2 regions of the Streptomyces sp. NPDC028991 genome follow, and region 2 is predicted to be linked to the other one. Evidence: riboswitches for the same ligand, from Rfam matches in the RefSeq annotation. Region 2 holds a riboswitch; the other holds the start of a gene.
The links. A riboswitch is a leader RNA that binds a small molecule or an ion and turns the genes downstream of it on or off. The one in region 2 is predicted to bind thiamine pyrophosphate.

Region 1: linked by a shared signal. The riboswitch ahead of thiO (glycine oxidase ThiO) and the one ahead of ACZ4V1_RS28840 (thiamine ABC transporter substrate-binding protein) in region 2 are both predicted to bind thiamine pyrophosphate.

The regions. Positions count from the first base shown of each region.
Region 1 is NZ_JBVHVP010000005.1:48,532-63,615, forward strand. It holds gene ACZ4V1_RS12870 (deoxyribonuclease IV) at 1-51, opposite strand, end outside; gene pknB (Stk1 family PASTA domain-containing Ser/Thr kinase) at 337-2,349, opposite strand; gene ACZ4V1_RS12880 (thiazole synthase) at 2,574-3,371, opposite strand; gene thiS (sulfur carrier protein ThiS) at 3,374-3,574, opposite strand; gene thiO (glycine oxidase ThiO) at 3,571-4,770, opposite strand; TPP riboswitch at 4,768-4,879, opposite strand; gene ACZ4V1_RS12895 (avidin-fold protein) at 4,932-5,282, shown strand; gene ACZ4V1_RS12900 (NAD(P)/FAD-dependent oxidoreductase) at 5,315-6,586, shown strand; gene ACZ4V1_RS12905 (Rv2175c family DNA-binding protein) at 6,664-7,029, shown strand; gene thiE (thiamine phosphate synthase) at 7,368-8,024, shown strand; gene metF (methylenetetrahydrofolate reductase [NAD(P)H]) at 8,131-9,054, shown strand; gene ACZ4V1_RS12920 (SCO2102 family sporulation regulator) at 9,111-10,121, shown strand; gene ACZ4V1_RS12925 (phytoene desaturase family protein) at 10,215-11,711, opposite strand; gene ACZ4V1_RS12930 (TetR/AcrR family transcriptional regulator) at 12,248-12,877, opposite strand; partial or broken gene ACZ4V1_RS12935 (SAV_6107 family HEPN domain-containing protein) at 13,068-13,628, shown strand; gene ACZ4V1_RS12940 (methyltransferase) at 14,082-14,909, shown strand.
Region 2 is NZ_JBVHVP010000020.1:5,426-20,509, forward strand. It holds gene ACZ4V1_RS28805 (hypothetical protein) at 1-706, shown strand, start outside; gene ACZ4V1_RS28810 (VOC family protein) at 866-1,273, shown strand; gene ACZ4V1_RS28815 (LOG family protein) at 1,300-2,454, shown strand; gene ACZ4V1_RS28820 (LAETG motif-containing sortase-dependent surface protein) at 2,611-3,321, shown strand; gene ACZ4V1_RS28825 (hypothetical protein) at 3,400-3,654, opposite strand; gene ACZ4V1_RS28830 (ABC transporter ATP-binding protein) at 3,679-4,698, opposite strand; gene ACZ4V1_RS28835 (ABC transporter permease) at 4,717-6,387, opposite strand; gene ACZ4V1_RS28840 (thiamine ABC transporter substrate-binding protein) at 6,363-7,448, opposite strand; TPP riboswitch at 7,529-7,634, opposite strand; gene rlmN (dual-specificity RNA methyltransferase RlmN) at 7,701-8,807, opposite strand; gene ACZ4V1_RS28850 (phosphatidate cytidylyltransferase) at 9,131-10,303, opposite strand; gene frr (ribosome recycling factor) at 10,303-10,860, opposite strand; gene pyrH (UMP kinase) at 11,042-11,800, opposite strand; gene tsf (translation elongation factor Ts) at 12,007-12,843, opposite strand; gene rpsB (30S ribosomal protein S2) at 13,000-13,956, opposite strand; gene ACZ4V1_RS28875 (murein hydrolase activator EnvC family protein) at 14,228-14,926, shown strand; gene ACZ4V1_RS28880 (TetR/AcrR family transcriptional regulator) at 15,081-15,084, opposite strand, start outside.

The DNA.
Region 1 (15,084 bases), on a different contig from region 2:
GTGGCCGCCGACGGGGTTGCGCGGCATACGGGGGGAAGGTGTGGTGTTCATGTCCGGACCAAGGATGCCAGGACGTGTGGGCGGACCCCGGATCAGGGTACGACCGCACCAGCGCACCGGTGCCGCCGGTGTAGCGGTGCCCGCCGCCCGGGGAGCCCGTCAGCTTCGGTCCGCTGCCGAGGGTCACCGTGACGGTGGCGTGCGGGTCGTCCCCGAGCCGTCCGCCCATGGCCGACGTCACCACGTGGGCGCAGGTCAGAACGTAGCGGGGCGGGACGATGACCCCTCCGCCGGCCGGGTTCCCGGCGGGGCAGGGCAAGAGCCCTTGGTACCGGCTCAGCGGATCGTGATGGTGACGGTCGACCCCTTGGGAGCCGTCTTTCCACCGTCCACGGACTGTTCCTTCACGGTGTCGCCGAACAGCCCGAGCAGACCGCGGTCCTCGTCCACCTGGAAGCCGGCGTCCTCCAGCTTCCGCTTGGCGTCGTCCACGCTGTCGCCGACCACGTCCGGGACCTCGATCATCTCGGGGCCCTTGGACACCGTGAGCGTCACCGTGTCGCCCTCGGCGGCGCGGCTGCCCGGGTCCGGCGTCTGCCGGGCGACCCGGCCCCTGTCGTACTCGGAGTTCACCTGCTCGGCGGCGACCTCCACCTTCAGACCGGCCTCCGTCAGCTCGGCCCGCGCGTCGGCCAGGTCGTCACCGGTGACGTCCGGGACGTCGACCGGACTGCCCTTGCTGACGACCAGGGCGACCGCCGAGCCCGCGCGCACCGTGGTGCCCGTCTTCGGCTTCGTGGAGATCACGAACCCCTTGGGGACCTCCTCGCTGAACGCCCGGGTCACCATGCCCGGCTCCAGCCCCTCGTCCTTCAGCAGGGTCCGCGCCCGGTCCAGCTTGTAGCCCTGGACGTCCGGCAGCTTCACGGTGTCGGGGCCGTCGGAGACCGTGAACGACACGGAGTCGTTCTTGCGGATGCGGGTGCCCACCCCGGGGTCGGTGCTGATGACCTTGCCGCGCTCCACGGTGTCGCTGTACGCGTGCCGGACCTTGCCGACGTCCAGTCCGGAGTCCTCGAGCCGGTCCCGGGCCTGCGCCTCGGTCTTGGACAGCACCGGCGGCACCTTGGTGAACTGGCCGGAGTTGATGTACCAGACGCCCGTGCCGACGCCGAGTACCAGCAGGACGGCCACGACGATCGTCAGCGGGCCGCGCCGCAGCTCCGGCCGCCGGCGCCGCGGCGGTGCCGACGGAGGTGCCGCCAGCCGGCTGGTGCGGTTCACCCCGTCCGCGGGAAAGCCGTTCGCGGGGAAGCCGTTCGCGGGGAACGCGTCCGCCGTGCCGTCGCCGTCGCCCTCGTTCACGGGCAGCGGCCGGGCTCCCCCCGCGCGAGCGGAGCCGGGCGTGGGGGTGGTCAGGGCGCGCGGGATCACGCTCGTGCGGTCCTCGGCGTTGTCGTGCTCCGCGGCCAGGGCCTGCGGCGGTACCGCGTCCAGTTGGTCCGCGCTCAGCGCCGCGCGTGCCTCCCGGGCCTGCCCGAGCAGCGCCACGGCGTCGTGCGGCCGGATCTCCGGGTTGCGCGCGGTCGCCGAGGCGACCAGCTCGTCCAGCTCGTACGCCATGCCGGGAACGGCGGCCGACGGCGGCGGCACATCCTCGTGCAGGTGCTTGTAGAGCACCTGGGCGGGGGAGTCCCCGTCGTGCGGCTTGCCGCCGGTCAGCATCTCGTACAGGACGACGCCGCACGCGTACACGTCGACCCTCGGGTCGGCGGCGCCGTGCTCGATCTGCTCGGGCGCCAGGTAGGAGACGGTGCCGAGGACGGCCCCGGTGGTGCTGGTGACCGTGTCCACGGCCCGGACCAGGCCGAAGTCGGCGACCTTGACCCGGCCGTCGTCGCCTATCAGGACGTTCTCCGGCTTCATGTCCCGGTGCACGAACCCGGCCCGGTGCGCGGCGCCGAGCGCGGCCAGCACCGGCTCCAGGATGTCCAGTGCGGCCCTCGGCCGGAGCGCCCCGCGCTCGCGCAGCACGTCGCGCAGGGTGCAGCCGGCGATGTACTCCATGGCCAGGTAGACATACGCGCCCTCGGCCCCTTGGTCGAACACCTGCACGACATTGGGGTGGTCGAGCCGGGCCACCGACTTCGCCTCGCGGATGAACCGCTCCACGAAGGTGGCGTCGGTGGCGAGCGTCGGGTGCATCACCTTCAGCGCGAGCACGCGGTCCAGGCGGGTGTCCACGGCCCGGTAGACCGTGGCCATCCCGCCGACCGCGATCCGCGCCTCGACGCGGTACCGGCCGTCGAGCACCTGCCCGACGAGAGGGTCCTGGAGGGTCGTGTCCACGCAGCGAGTCTACGAGCCGCCACGGACACCCGGCGCCGCCGCCGGCGAACGGGGGCTCTACTGCAGCGGACCTGTGACGCTTCCCACGCACGGCAGGGCCTCCACCGCCGCACGGCCGCCCGGCCGGCGACGCGAGGAACCCCCACGGGAAGGTCCACCGCTCGTCCGGCCGGAGACGGGTGCTGCGGGCGGGGGAGAGAGCGAGGCGGCGGGACGGTCCACGGTCACTGAAAAGCGGGCCGCTCCGGATCCAGCACCGCCTGGCCCTCCGCGGGAGAAGACGCCTCCGCGAAGTGCCGCCGCGGAATCCGCCCCGCCAGCCGGGCCAGCCGTCCCGCCTCCACCGCGGCGCGCATGGCGGCGGCCATCAGCACCGGCTCCTGCGCCCGCGTGACCGCCGAGGCGAGCATCACACCCGCACACCCCAGCTCCATCGCCAACGCCACGTCCGAGGCCGTACCGGCACCCGCGTCCAGGATCACCGGCACGCGCGCGTGCTCCACGATCAACTCGAAGTTGTGCGGGTTGCGGATACCGAGCCCCGAGCCGATCGGCGAACCGAGCGGCATGATCGCCGCGCACCCGACGTCCTCCAGCTTCCGCGCGAGGACCGGGTCGTCGTTCGTGTACGGCAGCACCGTGAACCCGTCGTCGACCAGCGTCTCCGCCGCGTCCAGCAGCTCGATCGGGTCCGGCAGCAGGGTGCGTTCGTCGGCGATGACCTCCAGCTTGACCAGGTCGGTACCGAGGGCCTCACGCGCGAGCCGGGCGGTGAGGACGGCCTCCCCGGCGGTGAAGCAGCCGGCCGTGTTCGGCAGCACCCGGATGCCGAGCTTCTCCAGCACCGACAGCACGGACCCGTGCACGGAGGTGTTCACGCGCCGCATCGCGACGGTCGTCAGCTCCGTGCCGGAGGCCACGAGCGCGCGCTCCAGCACGTCGAGGCTGGGCGCCCCGCCGGTACCCATGATCAGGCGGGAGCCGTACGCCGTACCGCCGAGGACGAAGGGGTCGTCGGCCATGGTCAGCCTCCTTGGACGGCGGTGAGGACTTCGACGCGGTCGCCGTCGGCGAGGGCGGTGGCGGGCCACTGCGCGCGCGGGACGACGGTTTCGTTGAGGGCGGCGGCGACGCCGGACGGTGCCGCGGTGAGCGTGCCCACCAGTGCGTCCAGGGCCGTACCGGGAGTCACCTCGCGCGGCTCGCCGTTGACGGAGATGTTCATGCTGGCTGCTCCGAGAGTGCGGGGACGGCGCTGAAGCGCCGGGGGGTGAAGGGGCGGGCCTCGGCCGGCAGTTCCCCGGTGGCCAGGGCCTGCGCCATGGCGTCGCCGGTGACCGGGGTGAGCAGCACGCCGTTGCGGTAGTGCCCGGTGGCCAGCAGCAGGCCCTCCAGCCCGGTCGGACCGAGCAGCGGGGCGTTGTCCGGGGAGCCGGGGCGCAGACCCGCCCGGGTCTCCGTCAGGGGCAGCTCCGTGATGCCGGGGACCAGCTCGTGGGCGTCGCGCAGCAGCTCGTAGACGCCACCCGCGGTCACCGTCGTGTCCCAGCCCAGCTCCTCGCTGGTGGCGCCGACGACGAGCTCGCCGCTCTCCCGGGGCACCAGGTAGACGTGGTTGCCGCGCACCACGGCCCGCACCGTCCGGTTCAGCAGCGGCCCGTGCGCCCGCGGCATCGTCAGCCGCAGTACCTGCCCCTTCACGGGCCGCACGGGCGGCAGCACGTCGTCCGGGACGCCCGCGAGCCGTCCGCTCAGGCTGCCCCCGGCCAGCACCACCTGCCCGGCCTCCAGCGCCGTGCCGTCGACGGTGACGACGCCCGTGGCCCGCTCGCCGCGTCCGACGGTGAGGCGTTCGGCCCACACCCGGTGGAAGACCACCCCCGAGCGTTCGCAGGCGGTCACGAGTGCGCCGGCCAGGCGCCGGGGGTCGATCTGATGGTCGCCGTCCACCCGGAGCCCCCCGCGCACGCCCGGCGCGAGCATCGGCTCCAGGCGCCGGCACTCGCGCCCCGACAGCCACTCGGACTCCAGGCCCGAGCGGTGCTGGAGCGTGTGCAGCTCCCGCAGGTGGGCTCGGTCGTCGGCGTCCAGTGCGACGGCGAGGGTGCCACACCGGCGGTAACCGAGGTCGTGGCCGGTGAGGTCGGTCAGCTCGGCCGCGAATTCCGGATAGCGGCGGGCCGAGGCAAGGTTCAGCGCGAGCAGCGTCTGCTCGCCGTAGTGCAGCTCCGTGACGGCGGCCAGCATCCCGGCGGCCACCTGGGCGGCCCCACCGCCCGGTTCGGGGTCCACGAGGGCCGTGACGAGTCCGCGCTGCGCGGCCCGCCAGGCCGTGACCAGGCCGATGATCCCGCCCCCGACGACGAGGACGTCGGGTGTGTGTGACGACGTGCGTGCGGACGTGTGTGGCGGAGACGACATGGGCGTCCAGCCCCTCCCTTCGCCGGCATGACCCGGATCAGGTTCGTACGGTCGGAGGCCGCCAGCCTCCCTCTCAGCCCGGTGCGTCCGGGCTCCCGCGAGTGCTTTACGTTGGCCAGCCTAGCCCGCAGCGCATCGCACTCGTAAGGGAGCCTCCACAGGTGGCGCGTTCACTCGACGGTCTCGTCCTCGCCCCCGTCGCCGACCAGGCGCCCGGCCAGGTGGGCAGGCGCACCCGCTTCACCTACCACGAACAGGACGGCGCCGTATGGGCCGAGTACGCGGGCGGCGACGTCGTCCGCGGCCGTCTGGTGGGCACCCGGGAAGGCGACCGGCTCGACTTCCGGTACGTGCAGCTCGAGACCGGCGGCAGCACGTCGTCGGGACACTGCGTGTCGACCGTCGTCGACCTGCCGGACGGGCGGGTGCGCCTGGAGGAGACATGGGAGTGGGAGTCGCGGCGGGGCAGTGGTACGAGCGTTGTGGAGCAGGTCACCGTGCACGGGCACTGACTGGCGAAACGGCGGGTGTCTAAGGTGATCAGGTGAGCGAGCAGACGCAGGAGCAGCCCCGGGACCGGGGAGCGGACGCGGAGCGCCGCGTGGTGGTCGTGGGCGCGGGCATGGCGGGGGTGCAGACCGCCGTCGCCCTGCGGGAGCAGGGCTTCACCGGCACCGTCACACTGATCGGCGCGGAGCCGCACCAGCCGTACGACCGCCCGCCGCTGTCCAAGGCCGTCCTGCTCGGCACGGCCGAGGGCTCCGCCTTCGACGTCGACTTCGAGGCACTCGGCATCACCCTGCGGCTCGGCTGCGAGGCCCTGGGCGTCCGCCCCGGCGCACACGTCCTGGACACCTCCGCGGGGCCCGTGCCGTACGACGTCCTCGTCCTCGCGACCGGCGCCGAGCCGATCCGGCTCCCCGGCGCCGAGGGGGTGCCCGGCGTCCACCTGCTGCGCACCCTGGACGACGCCGAACGACTGCGCCCGGTGCTCGCCCGGCAGCACGACATCGTGGTCGTCGGCGCGGGCTGGATCGGCGCCGAGTTCGCCACCGCCGCGCGGGAGGCGGGCTGCGCCGTGACCGTCGTGGAGGCCGCCGGCCGGCCCCTCGCCGGTGCCCTGCCCGACGAGATCGCCGCGCCGATGACCAGCTGGTACGCCGACGCGGGCGCCGTACTGCGCACCCACGCGCGCGTGGAACGCGTCGAGCCCGGCGGTGCCGGGGAACCCGGGCACGTGGTCCTCGACGACGGCTCCCGGCTGCCCGCCGGCGCGGTCGTCGTCGGCATCGGCGCCCGGCCCGCCACCGCATGGCTCGCCGGCTCCGGGATCGGCCTCGGCCCGCACGGCGACGTCCTGGCCGACGACCGCCTGCGCACCTGCGTCCCGGACGTCTACGCGGTCGGCGACTGCGCCTCCTTCCCGTCCGGCCGGTACGGGGAGCGGCTGCTCGTGCACCACTGGGACAACGCCCTCCAGGGCCCGCGCACGGTCGCCGCCAACATCATCGGCGCCGCCACCGGCGAGGCCCCGGCCACCTACGATCCGGTGCCGTACTTCTGGTCCGAGCAGTTCGGCCGCTTCGTCCAGTACGCCGGTCACCACACGTCCGCCGACACGACCCTGTGGCGCGGTGATCCCTCGGGGCCCGCGTGGACGGTCTGCTGGCTGCGCGAGGGCCGCCTGGTCGCCCTGCTGGCGGTGGGCCGCCCCCGGGACCTGGCGCAGGGCAAACGCCTGATCCAGTCGGCCACGACGATGGACCCGCGGCTGCTGGCCGACCCGGCGAGGCCGCTGAAGGCGGCGACTGCGTAGCCCGCCGCCCGGGTGCGGCGGCCCGGGCGGGACGGGTCCGGCTTCCGACTGTCAGTGCCAGATGGCAGGCTTGAGACGTGACCGAGATTGACGCAAAGATCGATGCTCTCGTGCCTGCCTGGCTCACCGTCCCCGACATCGCCGAGATGCTCGGCGTCGAGGTGACCCGCGTACGCCAGCTGATCAAGGAAGGCCAGCTCATCGCCGTACGGCGCGGTGAGAACCGCGCGCTGCACATCCCCGCGGCCTTCATCGACGAGGACAAGGTCGTCAAGGGCCTGGTCGGGACCCTGACACTGCTGCGGGACGACGGCTTCTCGGCCGAGGAGATGCTGGAGTGGCTCTTCACGCCCGACGAGACCCTGCCCGGCACCCCCGCCCAGGCGCTGAGCGAGAATCGCGGCACGGAGGTGAAGCGCCGCGCCCAGGCGCTCGCCGTCTGACCTGACACCCACCGACCGGCGTACGGGCCGCGACCGACCCACGGTCCCACGGGGCCGACGGTCTGCGGTTCCGTACGCCACGGCGGCGACCCGCCGACGACCGGCCGACGACCGCCCGACGACCGGCCGACGGCTGGCCCGTCGTGCGGGTCGACCCGCCCCATGGCCCGCGCCCGCGGCAGCCGCCCGTGACGCCGGGCAGCGGCCCGTCGCGGGCCCGTATCCCGAGGGCCGCATCGGCACCGCGGCCCGTATCCGAGGGCCGCGTCGCCACCGCGGCCCATGAGCCAAGGCCGCGCTGTACCGCCGGCCACGCCACCGACCTGGGGGAGATCCGTATGCCCGACACCGCCACGACCGCCCGCGCCCGGCTCGCCGACGCCCGGCTCTACCTGTGCACGGACGCCCGCCGCAGCCAGGGCGACCTGCCCGAGTTCCTGGACGCGGTGCTGGCGGGCGGCGTCGACATCGTGCAGCTGCGCGACAAGGGCATGGAGGCGGGAGAGGAGCTGGAGTACCTCGAGGTCTTCGCCGACGCCTGCGCCCGCCACGGCAAGCTCCTCGCGGTGAACGACCGGGCGGACGTCGCCCACGCCGCCCGCGCCGACGTGCTGCACCTCGGGCAGGGCGACCTCCCGGTGCCCGCAGCCCGCGCGATCCTCGGCGACGACGTCCTCGTCGGCCGCTCCACGCACGCCGGCTCCGAGGCCGTCGCTGCCGCCGCCCAGGACGGCGTCGACTACTTCTGCACGGGCCCGTGCTGGCCGACCCCCACCAAGCCCGGCCGCCACGCCCCCGGCCTCGACCTGGTCCGTCACACGGCGTCCCTGGGCACCGACCGCCCCTGGTTCGCCATCGGCGGCATCGACCTCGGCAACCTCGACGAGGTGCTGGAGGCCGGTGCCCGGCGCGTCGTGGTCGTCCGGGCGATCACCGCGGCGGACGACCCGGCGGCGGCCGCGGCCGAGTTCGCCAAGCGGCTGCGGCAGGCGTAGGCGGGTGCCGGAGGCATGTGTCCAAGGGGTGGACAACAACTCGACAATGCGGACAAATATCACGCATCCGGTTGGGTGACCGCCGCCCCCTGGCTAACCTGCCCGTATGGCCCTCGGAACCGCATCCACCAGGACTGATCGCGCACGCACCGTGCGCGACATGCTCGCGTCCGGCAAGACGACGTACTCGTTCGAGTTCTCCGCGCCGAAGACGGCCAAGGGCGAGAAGAACCTGTGGAGCGCACTTCGGCGGGTGGAGGCGGTGGCTCCGGACTTCGTCTCCGTGACCTACGGCGCCGGCGGTTCCACCCGCGCCGGGACGGTCAAGGAGACCCAGCAGATCGTCGCCGACACGACGCTGACCCCCGTGGCCCACCTCACCGCCGTCGACCACTCCGTCGCCGAGCTGCGCAACATCATCGGCCAGTACGCCGACGCCGGGATCCGCAACATGCTGGCCGTGCGCGGCGACCCGCCCGGCGACCCCACGGCCGACTGGGTCCCGCACCCACAGGGTCTGACCTACGCCGCCGAACTCGTCCGGCTCATCAAGGAGTCGGGCGACTTCTGCGTCGGCGTCGCGGCCTTCCCCGAGATGCACCCGCGCTCCGCCGACTGGGACACGGACGTGGCGCACTTCGTCGACAAGTGCCGGGCCGGCGCCGACTACGCGATCACGCAGATGTTCTTCCAGCCCGAGTCCTACCTGCGTCTGCGCGACCGGGTCGCCGCGGCCGGCTGCGAGACCCCGGTGATTCCCGAGGTCATGCCGGTGACCAGTGTGAAGATGCTGGAGAGGTTGCCAAAGCTCAGCAACGCCTCGTTCCCGGCCGAGCTGAAAGAGCGGATCCTCACAGCAAAGGACGATCCGACCGCTGTACGCTCCATTGGCATCGAGTTCGCCACGGAGTTCTGCGCGCGGCTACTGGCCGAGGGTGTGCCCGGACTGCACTTCATCACGCTCAACAACTCCACGGCGACCCTGGAAATCTACGAGAACCTGGGCCTGCACCACCCACCGCGGGCCTAGACCGGCCGCACGTATTTGCGACACACTGCGTAACGGCCACTGGGAGAGGGGCGTACATGGGCTGGACGGTCCTCTACATCGCGTTCGGCGTCGTCGCGCTGTGGCTGCTCGGTGAGGTGCTGCTGCAGTACAAGGCACGGCTGCGCTGGCGGCTGCTCGCCTTCGGCGGCTTCGTCGGCGTCGTGGCCGGTGTGCTCATGTCGAACGTGATCGTCATCGGGCTGGGCGCGGCCGCCTTCGCGGTCGGCCAGACCTACGTCACGCTGTCGTTCCGCCGCGGCTTCGAGGCCGGCTGGGCGGTCAACGCACCGGTGAGTCTCGTCGGCAGGCGCGGCCGTCCCGAACGTGGCCGCCAGGAGCCGACGCTGGAGGTCTCCGGTCTCGAGGCGGCCGAGGGCGGCCGGGGCGACCACGACGGCTACGACGACCGCGCGCAGGGCCACGCACCTGGCCAGGACGGCCCGTCCTACGGCCGCGACGGCTACGGTCGCGACGACTACGACCGCGACGACGTCTTCACCCCGGCCCGCCCCGCCGGCCCCACGGACGCGGAGACCACCGCCGTCTACGATCCGCAGCCCATGCCGGACGACACCGGCTCGTACGGCGTGTACGCCGACGCCGGATACGGCAGCGACCAGCAGGCACCGGCCGCGGCCCCCCAGGGCGCCGACCAGTCCTACGCCTACGACTACTCGGGCTACGGTCAGCAGAATTACGGCTACGACAGCGGTGACCAGCAGCAGTACGCCGCCTACTCCGACCCGTACATCGGCACCCACACCTACGGCGGGGCGGCGTACGAGACCGGGACTTACGACACGAGCGGCGGACAGCAGTACGGCCAGCAGGGCTACGGGCAGGACCAGTACCCCGCAGGCACGCACGGCGGCTACGGCGGCGAGACCCCGGCCGGCGGGGTGTGGGTGCCGCAGCAGCGCAGCACGGACGACCCCTACGGCGGCGAGCTCCCGCCGGAGCAGACGTACCCGTACCCGGACAACGGCCAGACGCAGGGCCGGAGTCAGGGGCAGGGGTACGACTACGACGAGCAATACCGCTTCTGACGATGCCTCAGCGGCTCGGTGACCGGCCCCTGACCGCCCACACCGGCCCCTGACCGCACGCCGGCCCGTGACCGCACGCCGGTCCCCGACCGCTCACTGGGAGCCACGGAACTCGGGCCCCTCCACGACCAGTCCGGCCACCAGCGCGCCCGACATGCCCGCGTGCGGCAGCCCCCCGCCGGGGTGCGACCACCCGCCGACCGTGAACAGCCCGGCCGTGCGCGTGACGTTCGCCGGGTGCAGCAGTCGTCCGCCGGCCCCCGCCAGCGCCGGCACCGGAACCGCGCCGCCCGCCACGCCGGTCGCCGCCGCGACGTCGGCCGGGGTGCGCACCTCGTGCCACAGAAGACGGTCGCGCAGACCCGGTACCGCACGCTCGGCGGCCTCGACGATGCGCTCGACGCGGTCCTCACCGTCCGCCCCGCTTCCTGCGGGCACCACCGAGGAGAGGGTGACCGCCTCGTGGTCCGCGTCCGGGACCAGTGCGGCATCGTCGGGCCGCAGGACCGTGACGGTCGGGCGCGCGGGAAGGCCGGGTGCCCGGCCGAACAGTGCCTCCAACTCGGCCTCGCGGTCGGGCGCGTGCACCACCGTGCGGTGCGCGGTGCCCTCCGGACGGCCGCCCCGCAGCGCCAGCAGCACCGTCGTCCGGCTCGCCCCGCCGCGCTGTGGCGGCACCTCGCCGTCGCCCCGCACCGCCGGCCCGTCGCAGAGTCGGTCCAGCACGCCGGGCGCCACACCGGCGACGACGAACTCCGCCTCCGCGACCCCGTCCTCGGCCAGCTCCACGCCCGCCACCCGGCCGTCCTTCTCGACGACGCCCGTGACCTCGGTGCCGAAGTGGAACTCGACCCGCCGGGCCAGGCACCGCTCGTACACCGCCCGCGCCAGCTCCCGCAGACCGCCGCGCACGTACCACACGCCGAAGGCGTACTCCATGTACGGCAGGACGGCGGCGTTCGCCGGGGCGGTTCGGGGGTCCAGGCCGTACGCGAGCGCGTGGCTCTCCAGGAGGGCGGCGAGCCGGGCGTCCCGCAGCTCCCAGGCACCGGCCTCGGCGAGCGTGCCGGCCCGGCGGGTGCGCAGGAGGCGCTTGTGCGGGACCGCGGGATAGGGCTCGCGCTCGGCCAGCACCTCCCAGTTCGGCCACAGCGGCTCCTCGAGGAGCGGGCGGCGCGTCCGGTCCCAGGTCTCCCGGGCCCGCACCAGGAAGTCGCCCCAGCGCTGCGCGGCGGTCGGGCCGAGTGCCTCCTCCAGGGCGGCTACGACGCCCGCTCGCGACGCGTTCGGCAGGGAGACCTCCGTACCGTCCGCGAACACGTGCCGTGACGACGGATCGACCTGGACCAGCTCGACACAGGACTCCAGCGGCTCCTTGCCGGTCTTGACGAACAGGTCGCGCCAGACCGCGGGCAGCGGCAGCAGACCGGGGCCGGTGTCGAAGGAGAAGCCGTCCCGCTCGACGCGCCGCAGGGCTCCGCCGTACGTCCCGGTCCGCTCGTACACCGCCACCCGGTGGCCCGCGACGGCCAGCCGGGCGGCGGCCGCCATCGCGCCCATCCCGGCGCCGATCACCGCAATCCGTGCCATGCCAGGGACTTTATCCGCCGCCACCGACAGACCGGCCGCAGGGACCGCCGGGCCGTACACCTGCGGGAACGGCCGGCTGCGGGGCCGGTCTGAGTACCGCGACGGGCGCGCGCGTGACCGGCCGGGGAGGCGCCGCCGTGAGCCGGGGTGCGCACGGCTGAGTACCCGTACCTAGCCGCCCAGATGAGTACGCGCGCGGATGGGGCCCGGCCCGTGTGAACGAGAGAGTGGAGGCACGGAGAGGGGCACGGCTCCGGAACCGGCGACACGGGGCGCCGGAACGGAGCCGGGCCCGCGATCCGCTCCTTCCGCCGGCCGCGGTCGGCGGGAGCGAGGCACGGGGGAGCCCGGGGGAACGGCCGGAACGGGGGTTCCGACGGGGGGACGTACGGGGGAGCAGGAGAAGGCGCCGGTTCGACGGCGGCCCGCGGGGGACGCGGCCACCACGGACCGGCGCTCTTCGTGCTCGGTCGGCTTCGACCGGCTTCGACCGGCTCCGACCGGCCTCGGCCGCCGGAGTGCGGTTTCGCGGTGCCTCAGGGGCGACCGCTCACCCGTCCCTGAAGCAGCCGCGACAGGGCCGCGTGCACGTCGTCGAGGGAGCGTTCCGGCTGGAACGCCTTCCAGTCGAGCGCGGCCACCAGGACCATGCCCACCAGCGCGGCGGCCGTCAGCGGCACGTCGATCTCCTCGCTGAACTCACCGCCGGCCATGCCCTCGCGCAGCACGCCCTCCACCACCGCGACGGCCTCCTGCCTGACCACCAGAAGCGTGGACTGCCAGGCCCGGTTGGTACGCCACAGCTCGGCCACGTACAGCTGGGTGAAGGCCGGGTAGCGGTCGATGAACACCAGCCCCGCGCGGATCATCGCGTCCAGGGCGTCGACCCGGCCGCGGCCCTCCCGCGCCGTCCGCTCCGCCGCCTCCCGCAGCGACGCGGTGAGGAGCCCGACACCATGGCGCAGCAGTTCCTCGAAGAGGACGGACTTGCTGGCGAAGTTGTAGTAGACCGTGCCCTTCGCGACGCCGGCGCGTTCGGCGATCTCGTCCACGGTGGTGGCCGAGAAGCCCTGCTCGGCGATGAGGGTGACGGCCGCCTCGTAGAGCTTCTGCCGGGTGGCCTCTCGGCGGCTGCTGCCCTGCGAGGTGGTGCTGCTGCGTTCCATGTCCCGATTGTCACAGCCCTCCCCCGGGCAGGTCACCGCAGGGGCCGCGGCTCCGCCCCGGGGCCGACCCGAACCTACGATCGAAGAAAAAGGCCAGGTCAGAACGGATTGTCAGTGGCATAGCTCACTATGGGCGCATACGGCACCTCGTAACAGGGCGTGCCGTCACGGCGACGACAGGAGGATCGTCATGGCCCACTCGTCCGCAGCCGCCGCCCGGCGGCGCCGCGCAGCCGGCCCTGCACCCTCACTGACCGGCCCGGCGAGCGACGTGCACCCCGTGCTCCGCCGGGCGACCGCCCCACCCGCCGCCCTGGACCTGCTCGCCCAGGCCCGGGCGGGACTGGAGGAGGCCACCGTCCTCGAGACACCGAACGAGCGCTACGCGACGGCCCACCTCGCCGCCCTGCGCACCGCCGCCGCGGTGCTCGCCGCGCGGGGACGCCCCGAGACGACACCACGGGCCCGGGCACGGATCCGCAGTGCCTGGGAAGTGCTCCCCGAGATCGCGCCCGAGCTCTCCGACTGGAGCGCGCTGTTCGCCGCGGGCGCCCGGCGCCGGGCCCGGGCCGAGGCGGGCATCGAGGGCGCGGCGAGCCGCCGGGACGCCGACGACCTGATACGCGACGTGGCGATGTTCCTGCGCCTCGTGGAGCGGATGCTGGTCCTCCAGCCGGTCCTGCCCCAGCCCCGCCCCGACGCGGACCACCCGAGCCAGGCCCGTCCGAGCCAGGCCCGTCCGAGCCCGGACCACCCGAGCCCGGACCACAGCGACCGAGGCCGCCCTGAACCCGGCCAACTCGACCCCGGCCGTCCCGGCTCCGCCGACCTCGACTCCGGCCGTCCCGATTCCGGGCGCCTCGGTGTCGACCGTCCGGACTTCAACCGCCTGGGCAGCGAGCGGTCGGGCGGGGAATGGCCGGGCAGCGAGCGGTCGGGCAGGGATTGGCCGGGGAGCGAGCGGTCGGGCCGCGACCTGCCGGACGCGGGATGAGCACGTGGCCCGGCGCGGCGGTGCACCGGGCATCGCCGCACCGGGCCACGGAGTACCTCCCGGGCCGGTGGCACGGGGTGACCGGTCGGCGCACCGGAGGCAATAGGGTGGGAGGCGCCTGAAGCCTGCCCCTTCCCTTGCCCGGGAGAGGGCGGCAGCCCGTTCGCTCCGCCCGTGCCGAGGCGGTGCCGCGCCGAGGAGTCAACTGCCGTGTCGGACCCGATGCGCCCGCCCGTCTCCCAACCCCGCCCGCAAACGGCGTCGCAGCGCTCCGAGCCCTCGCGTTCCCGAGCCGCCCTTCGTACCGCCGTGGTCTGGGACGTCCTCCAGGACGCCCTCGACCGCCGGGTCAAGGCCACCGGCCGCCAGGCGCTGGACGTCCTGGACACCGGGGGCGGCAGCGGCAACTTCGCGGTGCCCGTGGCCCGCCTCGGCCACCGCGTCACCGTCGTCGACCCGAGTCCCAACGCCCTGTTCGCCCTGGAGCGCCGCGCCGCCGAGGCCGACGTCGCCGACCGTGTGCGCGGTGTCCAGGGAGACGCCCACGGCCTCTTCGACGTGGTCGAGCGCGGCGGCTACGACGTGGTGCTGTGCCACGGCGTCCTGGAGTACGTGGACGACCCCGCCGAGGGCATCCGCAACGTGGTGGACGCGTTGCGCGCCGAGGGCGTCCTGAGCCTGCTCGCCGCGGGGCTCGGCGGTGCCGTGCTCGCGCGCGCCCTCGCCGGCCACTTCACGGAGGCCAGGCAGGCCCTCGACGACCCGGACGGCCGCTGGGGTACGGGTGACCCCGTACCGCGCCGGTTCACCGCCGGACAGCTCACCGGACTGGTCGAGGCCGCAGGGCTCCGGATCGGTGCCGTGCACGGCGTGCGGGTCTTCGCCGACCTCGTCCCCGGAGTGCTGGTGGACACCGAGCCCGGGGCCATGGAGGCGCTGCTGAAGCTGGAGGCCGCGGCGGCCGAACTCGCCGCGTTCCACTCCGTGGCCACACAGCTCCATGTGCTCGGTGAGACGCGAGGGACCGCGGAGGCTTGAGCTACCCCGTGGGGTAAGGCGCTGATCAGGGGCGCGACTGCAGATGGAGTACGCCACAGGCCCCCCGAACGGGGGCCAGTCGCCGTATGATCGAGGGAGACCGCCCGGCATGACGGGTCGGCCGCTGGGGAATGGGAACTTCAGCGAGCCGGCACGGCCATGACGGAGACCGGTT
Region 2 (15,084 bases):
GGACGTCCCGCGGCCGACGCCGGACGCCGTACCCGACCCCCCGGCCTCGGACTCGGACTCGGCATCGGCATCGGCATCGGCATCGGCATCGACCGCGCCCACACCCACGCCCCGTCCCCAGAACACCACCCTCCCCTGGGGCATCGCCGTACTCACCGCGGGCCTCGCCGTGGAGACCTACGCCGGCAACACGGCCGCCGCCCCCGCCCCCGGCGCCACCCCCTCCGCCGGCGTCCTCTGCGGCTGGGCCCTCACCGCCCTGGGCCTCGCCCTGGCCGGCCCCGGCCTCACCCACCTGTGCGGCCGACTGCTCCAGACCGCCCGCCCCGGCGCCATGCGCCTCCTGGCCGGCCGGGTCCTGATGGAGGAGTCACACCGCATCGGCCGTCCCCTCGGCGTCGTCTGCGCCGTGGCCTCCGCCGGCTACGCGGGGACCGCCCTGCACGGCACGGACGGACCGGGCTTCGGCCCACTGAGCGTCCTCGGCGCCCTCCTCGTGGGCGGCTGCACGGTGGCCACCCTCCTCACCGCCGCCGTCGAGGCGAAACACGCCCGCGTCGACACGACGGACGCCCTGCTGCGGCTGGGCGCGCCCCCGGCGACCCTGCGCGCCGCGGCCGCCGTTCGCGCCGGCGCGCTGCTCGCCCTGTTCGGTCCCCTGACCCTGATCGTCGCGCAGCTGGCAGCACTGCCCCTGGCCGGCTGAGACACCACGCCCGCTGATCCCGGTGGTCCCGGTGACCCCAGTGACCCGGTGGAAAAGTCCTCGAAGAAATCCGCGAATCCGCGATGAGTTCCGCGCACCACCCGCGTCTAACCTCTCGAACGGCATGAGAACAGCAGCACACCGACGGGAGAGGCCCCCATGTACCAGCAGATGATCTTCGTGAACCTGGCCACCAACAACCTCGACGCCTCGAAGAAGTTCTTCACCGAGCTCGGATACGAGATCAACGCCCAGTTCAGCGACGACACCACCGCGTCGATCCCCCTGAGCGAGGCCATCGTCGTGATGGTGCACACGCCGGAGAAGTACCGCCAGTTCACGAAGAAGGAGATCGTGGACTCGACGAAGTCCAGCGAGGTGCTGATCGCGCTGAGCGCCGAGAGCCGCGAGAAGGTCGACGAGCTGGTGGAGAAGGCGGTCGCGGCCGGCGGCTCGGTGTCCGGCGAGACCCAGGACCACGGCTTCATGTACGGCCGCGCCTTCGACGACATCGACGGCCACACCTTCGAGGTCGTGTGGATGGACCCGGCGGCGGTCGAGGGCTGAGCCGACCGCGGGCCTAGCATGGGCGGGTGGATCCGACACCCGCCCGGCCCAAGGCCCGGTCACAGGCTCAGCTCCAGTCCCACCACGCCTCCCACGACCGGGAGATCGAGAGCCTCGCCGAGTTCGACTCCGTCTTCTCGGCGCACGGCACACTCGCCCACTACCGCGTCCAGGCCGTCGATCTGACGGCCCGCACGGACGCCTTGATGTCCGCGGACCCCACGGGTGCCGTCTTCCTCGGCTGCCCGATGGCACCGGAGGCCGCCGCCCGAGTGCGCGCCGCCGGCGCCCTGGTCTTCCCGCCCATACCGGGCCTGCCCTTCGATCCGTACCGCGCACGCGTCTACTCCCCCGGTGAGCTGTACGCCCGTCTCGGCGAGGGCTACGAGGCGACACCGGACGCCCTCGCCTACGACTGGTTCCAGGAGACCAAGGCGGACGGCGATGTCTTCGCCTCCATGCTGCGCGCGATTCACGACGACGCCGTCTCGGACGCGATCGACGAACTCCTCGTCGGCGACCGGGTGGTGGGAGTCATGGGCGGCCACGCCATGGCGCGCGGCACCGGAGCCTACGCGGGCGCCGCCCGCCTGGGCCGCGAGCTGGCCCGCGCCGGGTTCACCGTGGCCACCGGCGGCGGTCCGGGCGCGATGGAGGCGGCGAACCTCGGCGCCTACGCCGCCCCGTTCGACGACGGCATGCTGGACGAGGCGCTGCTCCTCCTCGCCAAGGTCGCGTCGTTCACGCCCTCGGTCACGGACTGGGCGCGCTCCGCCTTCGAGGTCCGCGAACGCTGGCCCGGGGGTGGCCCGTCGGTCGGCGTCCCCACCTGGTTCTACGGCCACGAGCCGCCCAACGCCTTCGCCGCGCACATCGCCAAGTACTTCGCCAACGCCACCCGCGAGGACGGCCTGCTGGCCCGCTCGAACGCGGGCGTGGTCTTCCTGCCGGGCGCCGCCGGGACCGTGCAGGAGGTCTTCGACAACGCGACGCCGAACTACTACGAGTCGCGGGGCGTACCCACGCCGATGGTGCTGGTGGACCGGGCGCACTGGACGAAGAAGCTGCCCGCCTGGCCGCTGCTCGCCTCGCTCGCCGAGGGGCGGACGATGGAGTCCCGGATCGCTCTGGTCGACCGGATCGAGGAGGCTCCTGGAGCGCTGAAACGTCTCGGCGGTTAATGAGACGGCAAAGTCAACGCCCTTGACCGGCATATGCGTTGACACTTCTTACGCACCGCTTATAGACCAGTGAGACTCGTGGGTGTGCTGGTACCGCGTCACCGCGCATCAGCCCTCACTCCACCCCCCGCATCTGCGCTCCCGTAAAGGACAAACGTGGCAGTCCTGTCCATACTCAGAAGCACGGCATCGCGCCGTAGCGTTCGCGCCCTCGGCGTCGCCTCCGCCTCGGTGGCCCTGGCGATCGGCGCCGCCGGCAACGCCCTCGCCTGCGACATCAGCGAGTTCTCCGCCGCCGCCAAGTGCGAGGGCGACAAGGGTGTCATCACCGTCACCGACGTGGACCCCGCCGGCATCCCCGCCACCGTCACCGTGTACCTGCAGAACAACGGTGCCGACGCCGAGAAGATCGGCGAGCAGGTGGTCAAGGGTTCGCGCGAGGGCAGCACCATCACCTTCGCCGCGGACTGGAAGCCGAACGCCGAGTACCGCATCCATGTCAAGGCCGACAAGTACGTCGACGAGGACATCAAGCCCAACCTCGTGACCCCGTCGACCCCCTGCGAGACGGAGGACACGCCGACCCCGACCCCGTCGGAAAGCTCTTCCACCCCGGCCGAGGAGACGGAAACGCCGGCCCCGGCACCGTCCACGTCGGCCCCGGCACCGTCCCAGAGCGAGAGCACCGCACCGGCGGCCGTGCCGAGCAACGCCCCGTCCCCGGCGGCCGGTGAGTCCAACCTCGCCGAAACCGGCGCCAACTCCAACACCGGCATGATCGCCGGCGTCGCGGCGGCCCTGGTCGCCATCGGTGGCGGCGCGGTCTTCTTCGGCCTGCGCCGCCGCGGAGCGAACAGCAACCGCTGACGCACCGCGCCCCGGCACGCAGCACGGTGGCCCGGCCCCGGCCGGGGCCGGGCCACCGTCACGTCGTGTCGCGCGGCGTCAGGGATGCTCCGGCCCGGCGCACGCGGGGTCCTCCACCGGTCCGTCCGGAAGGACCCGCTGCACGAACCGCACGATCTCCAGCCACTCGTCGATCGCGTCGGCGGCCACGTCGGCCGCGAGCGCCTCGAACGGCCGGTCCGACAGATCGGCACGGTGGCGGACAGGCCGGTGCCGGGAGGACAGTACGGACCCGAACCGGCCCACCCGGTGGGCGGTTTCGTCGCCGTAGCGGTCATGCCCGAGGAGTGCCATGCCACCGCCCTACGAGCGGGACGATCACCCGAGCACGGCGATTTCCGCCGCGTCGAACTCCACCCCCACCACGTCCCCGACCTCCGGTGCCGTCCGCAGGCCACACGCCGCCTCCAGCCGCGGCGCGTCCCCCGGCCGGAGGTGGACGGCGACGTGGGTGCCGCGGAAGGTACGGGCGGTGACCGTGCAGCGCAGGCCCGCGTCGGCGGGCACCAGACGGACCCCGGCGGGCCGCACGAGCAGGGTGCGCGTTCCCTGCGGGGCGTCCTCGGGGACCGGCACCTTGCCCCACGGGGTGTCCGCGGCCTGCCCTGCGACGGTCGCCTCGACGACGTTGTCGAAGCCGAGGAAGCGGGCCACGAACGCGTCGGCCGGCCGCTGCCACACCTCGAGCGGCGTGCCCGACTGGGCGATCCGCCCGTCCCGCATCACCACGACCCGGTCGGCGAGCGCGAAGGCCTCGCCCTGGTCGTGCGTCACGGCGAGCACGGTGGTGCCCAACCGGCCGAACAGCTCCCGGAGTTCCACGACGAGCCGCTCCCGCAGCGAACGGTCGAGCTGGCCGAGCGGCTCGTCCAGCATCAGCAACCGGGGCCGGGACGCGAGGGCGCGGGCCAGCGCCACCCGCTGCTGTTCCCCGCCGGACAGGGCGGCGACGGACCGGCGGGCGGCGTCCGGCAGCCCCACCAGTTCCAGCAACTCGCGCACCCGCTCCCGCTGTTCGGCTCTGGAAGCGCCACGCATCCGGGGCCCGAAGGCGATGTTTCCGGCCACGTCCCGCTGCGGGAAGAGCTGGTGGTCCTGGAACATCAGCCCGACCTCCCGCTTGTGCGCGGGCACCCCGGCCTGGTCCCGCCCGTCGAGCGTCACCCGCCCGGCGTCCAGCGGCTGGAGCCCGGCGACCGCCCGCAGCAGCGTCGACTTGCCGCTGCCGCTGGGCCCGAGCACACACACCACCTCGTGCTCGGCGACGTCCAGGCCCACGGCGTCGAGCACGGCCCGCCCGCCGAAGCGGACCGTCGCGCCCTCAAGGCTCAGCAGCATCTCCGGAACCCCCGCATCCTAGAACTCCCCGCTCCGGTCGGTCCGCAGCCGCTCCAGCACCACCAGAGCCACTGCGCACACCAGCATCAGAATCGTCGACAGGGCCATCGCCTGGCCGTAGTTCATGTCCCCGGGCCGGCCCAGCAGCCGCGCCACGGCGACCGGCAGGGTCGGGTTGTCGGGCCGCGCGATGAACACGGTCGCGCCGAACTCCCCGAGCGACACCGCGAAGGCGAAGCCGGCCGCGACCAGCAGCGCCCGCCGCACCATCGGCAGATCGACCTCACGCCACACCCGCCACGGCGACGCCCCGAGCACGGACGCCGCCTCCCGCAGCCGTACGTCCACCGCCCGCAGCACCGGCAGCATGGTCCGTACGACGAAGGGGACGCCGACGAGCGCCTGCGCGAGCGGCACGAGGATCCACGACGACCGGAGGTCCAGCGGGGGCTCGTCCAGCGCGATCAGGAATCCGAAGCCGACCGTCACGGCGGAGACCCCGAGCGGCAGCATCAGCAGCGCGTCGAAGCCGCGTACGAAACGGCCCGCGTCGCGGCGGGTGAGCGCGGTGGCGGCCAGCGCGCCGATCACCACGGCGATGGCGGTGGCGGCGACGGCGTACTGGAGGGAGTTGCCGATCGCCTCGATCGGCGGGACGAGGAAGGTGCCGCCGTCCTCGCGGGTCAGCGCCCGGTAGTAGCCGAGGCCCGGCGCACCCAGTGACCGCTCGACCAGCACGGCGAGCGGCAGCACCAGCAGCACCGCGACGGTGATCAGGACCCCGGCCAGCAGCGCCCACTGCCCGGTCCCGCGCGGCCGGCGCGCGGTCGTGGCCGCGTCCACCAGCCGCAGGGCCGTCTCCCGCCGCCGTACGGTCCAGGCGTGCACGGCGAGGATGCCGGCCACCGCGGCAAACTGGATCAGCGTCAGCACGGCGGCCGTGGACAGGTCGAAGAACTGCGAGGTCTGCCGGTAGATCTCCACCTCCAGGGTGGAGAAGGCGGGCCCGCCGAGGATCTGGACGATCCCGAAGGAGGTGAAGGTGAACAGGAACACCATCAGGGCGGCGGCGGCCACCGCGGGCGCGAGCGCGGGCAGCGTCACCTGCCGCCAGGCCTTGAGCCGCGAGGCACCGAGCATCCGCGCGGCCTCCTCCTGGCGCGGGTCGAGCTGCGACCAGAGGCCGCCGACGGTGCGTACGACAACGGCGTAGTTGAAGAAGACGTGCGCGAGCAGGATCGCCCACACGCTGGTGTCCAGCCGTACGCCCCACAACTCGTCGAGCAGCCCGCCGCGCCCGACCAGCGCCAGGAAAGCGGTCCCGACGACGACCGTCGGCAGCACGAACGGCACGGTCACCACGGCCCGCAGGATCTGCTTGCCGGGGAAGTCGAAGCGGGCGAAGACGTAGGCGCCGGGCAGTGCGATCAGCAGGGTGAGCGCGGTGGAGGCCAGCGCCTGCCAGGTGGTGAACCACAGCACGTGCCGGACGTCGGGCTGGGCGAGTACGTCCGCGATCCGCCCGAGCCGCCAGGAGCCGTCGACCTCCAGTCCGCGTGCGACGATCGCGGCGACGGGGTAGGCGAAGAACACCGCGAAGAACGCGACGGGCACGGCCATCAGGGCGAGCCGCGCCGCGCTCCCGCGCGCAGTCCCGGCCTTGCCTACTTCAGTACGAGTGAGGTCCACGACTTGACCCACTGGTCGCGGTTGTCGGCGATCTTCGCCGGGTCCATGGTCTCCGGATCCCTGGCAGGCGGCCCGAACTTCCGGAACGCCTCGGGGATCTCGGCGCCCTTCCGCACCGGGTGGACGAACATGTTCAGCGGCAGGTCCTCCTGGAACCGCTCACCGATGAGGAAGTCGAGGAGCGCCTTGCCGCCCTCCGGATTCCCGGCGTTGCTCAGCAGACCCGCGTACTCGACCTGCCGGAAGCAGGTGCCGGTCGAGACACCCGTCGGCGCGGTGGCCGGCTGCGGGTCGGCGTAGATGACCTCGGCGGGCGGGGACGAGGCGTAGGAGACGACGAGCGGGCGGTCGCCCTTGGCCTTCTTGCCGCCGGCCGAACCGGAGAACTCCTCGTTGTACGCCTGCTCCCAGCTGTCGACGACCTTGACTCCGTTCGCCTCGAGCTTCTTCCAGTAGTCCTGCCAGCCGTCGTCGCCGTACCTGGCGGCGGTGCCGAGCAGGAAGCCGAGGCCGGGTGAGGAACCGGCCGCGTTCTCGGTGACGAGCAAATCCTTGTACTCGGGCTTGACCAGATCGTCGAAGGAGTCCGGCGGGGTCAGCTTGTGCTTGCCGAAGTACGCCTTGTCGTAGTTGACGCAGATGTCGCCGGTGGTGACGGGCGTGACCCGGTGCTTCGTGTCGGTCCGGAAGGCGGCGCCGACCTGGTCGAGGCCCTTTGCCTCGTACGGCTGGAACAGCCCGTTGTCGAGCGCCCGGGACAGCAGCGTGTTGTCGACGCCGAAGAAGACGTCGCCCTGCGGGTTGTCCTTGGTGAGGATCGCCTTGTTGACGGCCTGCCCGGCGTCGCCGTCCTCCAGGACCTCGACCTGGTAGCCGGAGCTCTTCTCGAAGGCGGCGATGACGTCCTCCGAGACGGCCCACGAGTCGTGGCTGACGAGGGTCACGGTCTTGGAGCCGCCGGAACCCCCGCCGTCCCCTTCGGACGACGATCCGCACGCGGCGAGGCCGCCGGCCATGCCCAGCCCGACCGCCAGCGCGGTGACCTTCTTGGTGATGCTCACTGAATCCCTCCTGGGTGACCAGGAGAAGACGCGGCCCCGCCCGGGAACCCCTGGCGAGGGTCCCGGGCAGGGCGCAACAGCTCGAGTGGTGACCGATCTCCCTACCCAGAATGACCTGGGCCAGGTTCGGAGGGTCTGCGGCCGGTGCCGCACTCTCAGCGCTGTGGCGCTCCCCTGTCGGAATATGAAGATGTACTTCTCTGCGTACTTCCGTATGAAGCCGTCGTACGACGCTGTACGACGTCGGCCAGGTTACCGCTCGCTCGCGGCGAGCTGACCACACGCCCCGTCGATCTCCTGCCCACGGGTGTCCCGGATCGTCACCGGCACACCATGCGCCGCGATCGCCTCGACGAACGCCTTCTCGTCCTCGGGCCGCGACGCGGTCCACTTCGAGCCGGGCGTGGGGTTGAGCGGGATGAGGTTGACGTGCACGGGCCTGCCCTTGAGCAGCCGCCCGAGCCGGTCGCCGCGCCAGGCCTGGTCGTTGATGTCCCGGATCAGCGCGTACTCGATGGACAGCCGCCGGCCCGACCGCTCGGCGTACTCGAAACCGGCGTCCAGTACCTCACGCACCTTCCAGCGCGTGTTGACGGGGACGAGGGTGTCGCGCAGCTCGTCGTCCGGCGCGTGCAGCGAGATGGCGAGGCGGCATTTGAAGCCCTCGTCGGCGAAGCGGTGGATCGCCGGGACGAGGCCGACCGTGGAGACGGTGATGCCGCGCTGGGAGAGCCCCAGCCCGTCCGGCTCGGGATCGGTGAGGCGGCGGATGGACCCGACGACGCGGTTGTAGTTGGCGAGGGGCTCGCCCATGCCCATGAACACGATGTTGCTCAGCCGGGCCGGCCCTCCGGGGACCTCGCCGTCCCTGAGCGCCCGCATCCCGTCGACGATCTGGTGCACGATCTCGGCCGTCGACAGGTTCCGGTCGAGGCCGGCCTGCCCCGTGGCGCAGAACGGGCAGTTCATGCCGCAGCCCGCCTGGGAGCTGATGCACATGGTCACCCGGTCCGGGTAGCGCATGAGGACGGACTCGACGAGCGTCCCGTCGAACAGTTTCCACAGCGTCTTGCGGGTGGTGCCCTGGTCGGTCGACAGATGCCGCACGACCGACATCAGCTCGGGCAGCAGCGCCTCCCGGAGCCCCTGGCGCGAGCCGGCCGGGATGTCGGTCCACTGCTCGGGGTCGTGCGCGTACCGCGCGAAGTAGTGCTGCGAGAGCTGCTTCGCGCGGAACGGCTTCTCGCCGATGGCGGCGACGGCCTCCTTGCGCTCGGCGGGCGTGAGGTCGGCGAGGTGCCGCGGCGGCTTCTTGGCTGCGCGGGGGGCGACGAATGTGAGTTCTCCGGGCTTAGGCATGACTCAACCAGTGTCGCAGATCGATTCCGGGGCGGTTCCCGCCGCCGGGGGCGGGCCGTTCCTCAGGACGCCATGCCGTCCAGGAAGTTCATGACGGCTCGGACGACGCGGCTCCTGCGGCGGTGTGCCGGGCTGCAGTACTGATGCCATCGCCAGCGCCGCGGCCGTGTCACCGGCACTCCACACCAGTCGCACGACCGCGTCCTGTTCCGCCGGACTCCGAACATGATTCCCCCTGTGCCCCGGATGCCCAGGATACGGCTGAACCCGCCGCCCCGGGGCAGGGGCGGCGGGCCTCACACGCCGAGAGGACGAGTGGCTCGTCACCCGGACCCGACGAAGATCACAAACAGCAGCCACACCACCGGAGCCGTCGGCAGCAGCGAGTCCAGGCGGTCCATGATGCCGCCGTGGCCCGGCAGCAGCGTGCCCATGTCCTTGATGCCGAGGTCGCGCTTGATCATGGACTCGCCGAGGTCGCCCAGCGTGGCGCTGACGGCGACCGCGAGGCCGAGCAGCAGGCCTTGCCACCAGGTGCCGTCGTCGATCAGGAACTGCATGCACAGCGCGCCCGCCACCATCGCGAACGACACCGCTCCGAGCAGGCCCTCGCGGGTCTTGCCGGGGCTGATGCGCGGGGCGAGCTTGGTCTTGCCGAAGCGCCAGCCCACGGCGTAGGCGCCGGTGTCGCTGACGACCGTCAGCACCAGGAAGACCAGGACGCGCCGCGAGCCGTCGTCCGCCATGAGCATCATCGCGACGAACGTGGCCAGGAACGGCACGTAGAACGCCGCGAACAGACCCGCCGTGACGTCCTTGAGGTAGCCCTCCGGCGGCTCGGTCATCCGCCAGACGAGGACCGCCAGTGCCGTGAGCGCCATGGCGACCCACGCTCCCTCGGCGCCCCGTACATACCCGGCGACCACCATCGCCGCGCCGCCGATCGCGAGCGGTACGAGGGGCGCCTTGATGCCCTTGCGCTCCTCCAGCCGCTTGGTCAGCTCCCACAGGCCCACCACGACCGCGACCGCGACCACGCCGACGAAGACGGCCTTGACGACGAACAGCGACGCGACGATCACCGCGCCGAGCCCGACGCCGACCCCTATCGCGGCACCCAGGTCACGCCCCGCGGTCTTCTTCTGCGGCTGCGGCTGCGCCGGCTGGGGGACCTCGGGCATGGGCTCCGGATTCTGCGGCACCGCCGCATACGGCTGCGCCGACGTGCTCTCGTCGCGATACGGCTCGTCGCGGTACGACTGGTCGCGGAACGGCTCGTCTCCGAACAAGGGGCCGCTCAGCCGAGCGGCCCCCTGGTCGTCATCCTGGTCTCCGCCGTGTTCGGGTACGTCGGGCACGATGGGCATGGGGCGAGTCTGCTGCGCGTATAGCGCATCGTACGCGGGACCCGCCGGGGCAGCCCCCTGGACAGGCCCCTGGTCGGACGCCCCCCAGTACCCGGCTTGTGGCGGCGCTCCCCAGGAAGAGTCGTTCATCAGACCTCGAGCAGCTCCGCTTCCTTGTGCTTCAGGAGCTCGTCCACCTGGGCGACGTACTTGGCGGTGGTGTCGTCGAGCTCCTTCTCCGCGCGGCGGCCCTCGTCCTCGCCGACGTCGCCGTCCTTGACCATCTTGTCGATGGCGTCCTTGGCCTTGCGGCGCACGGAGCGGATGGAGACCTTGGCGTCCTCGGCCTTGCTCTTGGCGACCTTGATGTAGTCGCGGCGGCGCTCCTCGGTGAGCTCGGGGAACACCACCCGGATGATGTTGCCGTCGTTGCTGGGGTTGACGCCCAGGTCGGAGTCGCGGATCGCCTGTTCGATGTTGCGCAGGGCGCTCTTGTCGAAGGGGGTCACCACGGCCATGCGCGGCTCGGGCACGGAGAACGAGGCCAGCTGGTTGATCGGCGTCAGCGCGCCGTAGTAGTCGGCCACGATCTTGTTGAACATCGCCGGGTGCGCACGGCCGGTGCGGATCGCGGCGAAGTCCTCCTTGGCGACCACGACGGCCTTCTCCATCTTCTCCTCGGCCTCGAGGAGGGTCTCTTCGATCACCACTTGCTCCTGCGTGTCTTGAGTAGGCCCGGCTGCGGTTCCCTGTCGGGGCGGCGGCCGGCTGCGTCGCGTTCTTCCTGCACGGTTCCCGACCGGCGGGACATTGTCCATCCCCCGGCCCGGCCCCGTCCCGTCCGTCCCCCGGACAGGTGGCGTCCGCGGACAGGGGGTGCTTCTCCGGTCAGTCCCGGGTGCCTTGGTCACCCACAAGCGTGCCGATCTTCTCACCCTTGACGGCGCGGGCGATATTGCCCTCCTTCAGGAGCTCGAAGACCACGATCGGGAGGCTGTTGTCGCGGCAGAGCGTGACGGCCGTCGCGTCGGCGACCTTCAGGTCACGGGTGATGACCTCGCCGTACCCGAGCGCGTCGAACTTCACGGCGTCCGGGTTGGTCTTCGGGTCGGAGTCGTAGACCCCGTCCACGCCGTTCTTGCCCATGAGCAGTGCCTCGGCGTCGATCTCGAGGGCGCGCTGGGCGGCGGTGGTGTCGGTGGAGAAGTAGGGCATGCCCATACCGGCGCCGAAGATGACCACGCGGCCCTTCTCCAAGTGGCGCACGGCGCGCAGCGGGATGTACGGCTCGGCGACCTGGCCCATGGTGATGGCGGTCTGCACACGGCAGTCGACGCCCTCCTTCTCCAGGAAGTCCTGGAGGGCCAGGCAGTTCATCACGGTGCCGAGCATGCCCATGTAGTCGGAGCGGGCGCGGTCCATGCCGCGCACCTGCAGCTCGGCGCCACGGAAGAAGTTGCCGCCGCCGATGACGATCGCGATCTGCGCGCCGTCCCGGACGACGGCCGCGATCTCACGGGCGATGGCGTGCACCACGTCGGGGTCGACGCCCAGGCCCCCACCGCCGGAGAAGGCCTCTCCGGACAGCTTCAGCATGAAGCGGCCGCGTACTTTGCCGTCGTCGCTCTTCTCGGCCTTGGTGGTCATGGAGATCTCGCCTCTTTTACGTGGGTCACACACACGAAGAAGGCCACTGCCGGTGGGGGCGTGTTTCGCATCCCATACGCGGCAATGGCCTCCTCGTCAGATCTGCTGTCGCCCGCCGCCACGCGCGCGTACGCAACGGCGTACGCGAACGGCGCCGACGACTGCTGTCGACCCTACCGGGGTCGCGCGTCCGTCGCGGTACGGACTCAGATGCCGACCTTGATGCGCGAGAAGCGCTTCAGGGTGACACCGGCCTCGTCCAGCACCTTCTGGACGGACTTCTTGTTGTCGAGCGCGTAGGGCTGGCCCAGCAGCGTGGCGTCCTTGAAGAAGCCGTTGAGGCGACCCTCGACGATCTTCGGCAGGGCGGCCTCGGGCTTGCCCTCGGCGCGGGTGGTCTCCTCGGCGACGCGGCGCTCGGACTCGACGACCTCGGCCGGGACGTCCTCCTTGGAGAGGTACTTCGGCGCGAAGGCGGCGATGTGCTGGGCGACGCCCTTGGCGATCTCGGCGTTCGGCTTGTCCAGCTCGACGAGGACACCGATCTGCGGGGGCAGGTCGGGCATCGTACGGTGCATGTACGCGGTCACGAAGCCGCCGGAGAACTGCGCGAAGCGGTCCAGGACGATCTTCTCGCCGAGGTTGGCGTTGGCCTCGTCCACGTACGCCTGGACGGTCTTGCCGGGCTCGATCTCGGAGGCGAGCAGGGCCTCGAGGTCGGCCGGGGCGGCCTTGGCGACGTGCTCGGCGATGGCCTTGGCGACGTTCTGGAACTTGTCGCCCTTGGCGACGAAGTCCGTCTCGCACTTCAGCTCGACGAGGACACCCGAGGTGTTGTCGTCGGCGATGATCGAGACGACGGCGCCGTTCTCGGCAGAGCGGCCCTCGCGCTTGGCGACGCCCTTCTGACCCTTGATGCGGAGCGCCTCGACGGCCTTCTCGACGCTGCCGTCGGCCTCGTCCAGCGCCTTCTTGCAGTCCATCATGCCGGCGCCGGTCAGCTCACGAAGCTTCTTGACGTCGGCGGCGGTGTAGTTCGCCATGAGTCTGTGAATCTTTCTGGAAGTCTGGAAGATCGAAGATCTGCGGGATCACGGACCTGCATGGAGCTGCAGGTCCGTGATCTTCCACCGACCTACGGGTGAACGGCGGGAGCGGTTTCGATGTCACCGCTCCCGCCGTCGACGCCGACGGGACGGTCAGGCCTGCTCGCCCTCGGCGGCCGGAGCAGCCTCGGCAGCCGGAGCCTCGGCGGGGGCGGCCTCGGCGGGGGCAGCCTCGGCAGCCGGAGCCTCGGCGGCGGGGGCCTCGGCGGGGGCAGCCTCGGCGGCCGGAGCCTCGGCGGGCTTCTCGGCGGTCTCGGCGTCGGCCTTCTTCTCGGCCTTCTCGCCCTCGAGCAGGTCGCGCTCCCAGGCGGCGAGCGGCTCGCCGGCGGCCTTGTCGCCCTTGTCACCGGCGGCGGCGCCGGAGCGGGCGATGAGGCCCTCGGCGACGGCGTCGGCGATCACGCGGGTGAGCAGGGTGACGGAGCGGATCGCGTCGTCGTTGCCCGGGATCTTGTAGTCGACCTCGTCGGGGTCGCAGTTGGTGTCGAGGATGGCGACGACCGGGATGTTGAGCTTCCGGGCCTCGCCGACCGCGATGTGCTCCTTCTTGGTGTCCACGATCCAGACGGCGCTGGGCACCTTGGACATCTCGCGGATACCGCCGAGGGTCTTCTCCAGCTTGGCCTTCTCGCGGGAGAGGACCAGCAGCTCCTTCTTGGTGAGGCCGGAGGCGGCCACGTCCTCGAAGTCGATCTGCTCGAGCTCCTTCAGGCGCTGCAGGCGCTTGTAGACGGTCGAGAAGTTGGTGAGCATGCCGCCCAGCCAGCGCTGGTTGACGTAGGGCATGCCGACGCGGGTGGCCTGCTCGGCGATGGCCTCCTGCGCCTGCTTCTTCGTGCCGACGAACATGACCGTGCCGCCGTGGGCGACGGTCTCCTTGACGAACTCGTAGGCGCGGTCGATGTACGACAGCGACTGGAGCAGGTCGATGATGTAGATGCCGTTGCGCTCCGTGAAGATGAACCGCTTCATCTTCGGGTTCCAACGACGGGTCTGGTGACCGAAGTGGACGCCGCTTTCCAGCAGCTCCCGCATCGTGACGACGGCCATGGCCGTATCTCCTCGAGTTTCTCGGTTGTGCCGCGGAAGCCGGACGGCTCCCGCGCCTGACGCCCGCGATGCGCCTGCCGCTAAGGACCGAGGGGCGCTGACACCAGCCTTGAAGGGCATCGTGCCGGGGCGTGCGAAGTCGACCCGGTGACCCGGATCGCCACCAGAAGTGTACGGGACCGGCGGGGTAGCGGGTGACGCGGCTGCCCACAACCGAGTGGCGGTCCACAGGGCCGGACGGCGGCCGGCCCTGGTGCGGGACGGTTCTCGCATGCGAGCGAGGCGATGTGTGAGTGCGTGTACATGGGTCGTGCTGCTGCTGACCGTCCTGGCCCCGGGGCCGCCGCGAGCGGCGCCGCCGGTGTCACCGGCGTCGGCGTCGGCGTCGGCGTTGACGTCGGCGTCGGCGTCGGCGTCGGCGTCGGCGTCGGCGTCGGCGTCGGCGGTCACGGACACCGGACGGGGTCCGGACCCGACGGTGCCGGCGGTGGCCCGCCACTGGCCGGTCGGCGTCCGGCCCGCGGTCCTGCGGGGCTGGGAGCCCCCGGCGAGCCCGTACGGCCCGGGCCATCGCGGCGTGGACCTCGCGGCGGTGGGCGGGGCCCCGGCCCGGGCGGTGGCGGCGGGGCGGGTGTCGTTCGCGGGGCGGGTGGCGGGCAGGGGCGTCGTCTCGCTGGAACTGACCGGAACGGGTGACCCGCCCCTGCGGACGACCTACGAACCCGTGGCGGTGTCGGTGCGGAAGGGCGACGAGGTGGCGGCGGGCGACGTACTCGGCACGGTGGAACCGACGGGCTCGCACTGCACGGGCTGCCTGCACTGGGGTCTGCTGCGGGGCGACGTCTACCTGAACCCGCTGTCGGTCCTCCCGGCATGGCTGCTCGACGGGGGCCCGTCAAGGCTGCTGCCGGTCCTCGGAGTCCCGCTTCCGCAGGCCGCGGACGGGGCCGCGCCTCCCCCGGTGTCGTGACGACCGGGGGGAACCGCCATGAGCGGCGGGGCGGCCCGGGTGCCTCCGCCTCGGGGACGCAGCCGGGGAGCGCACCCCGTAGCGCCGGACCGGACACCCGTTCCCGGCCCGAAGGACCGCATGTGGACGACGAGGCTGTCGACCGCCCTCGCGATCAG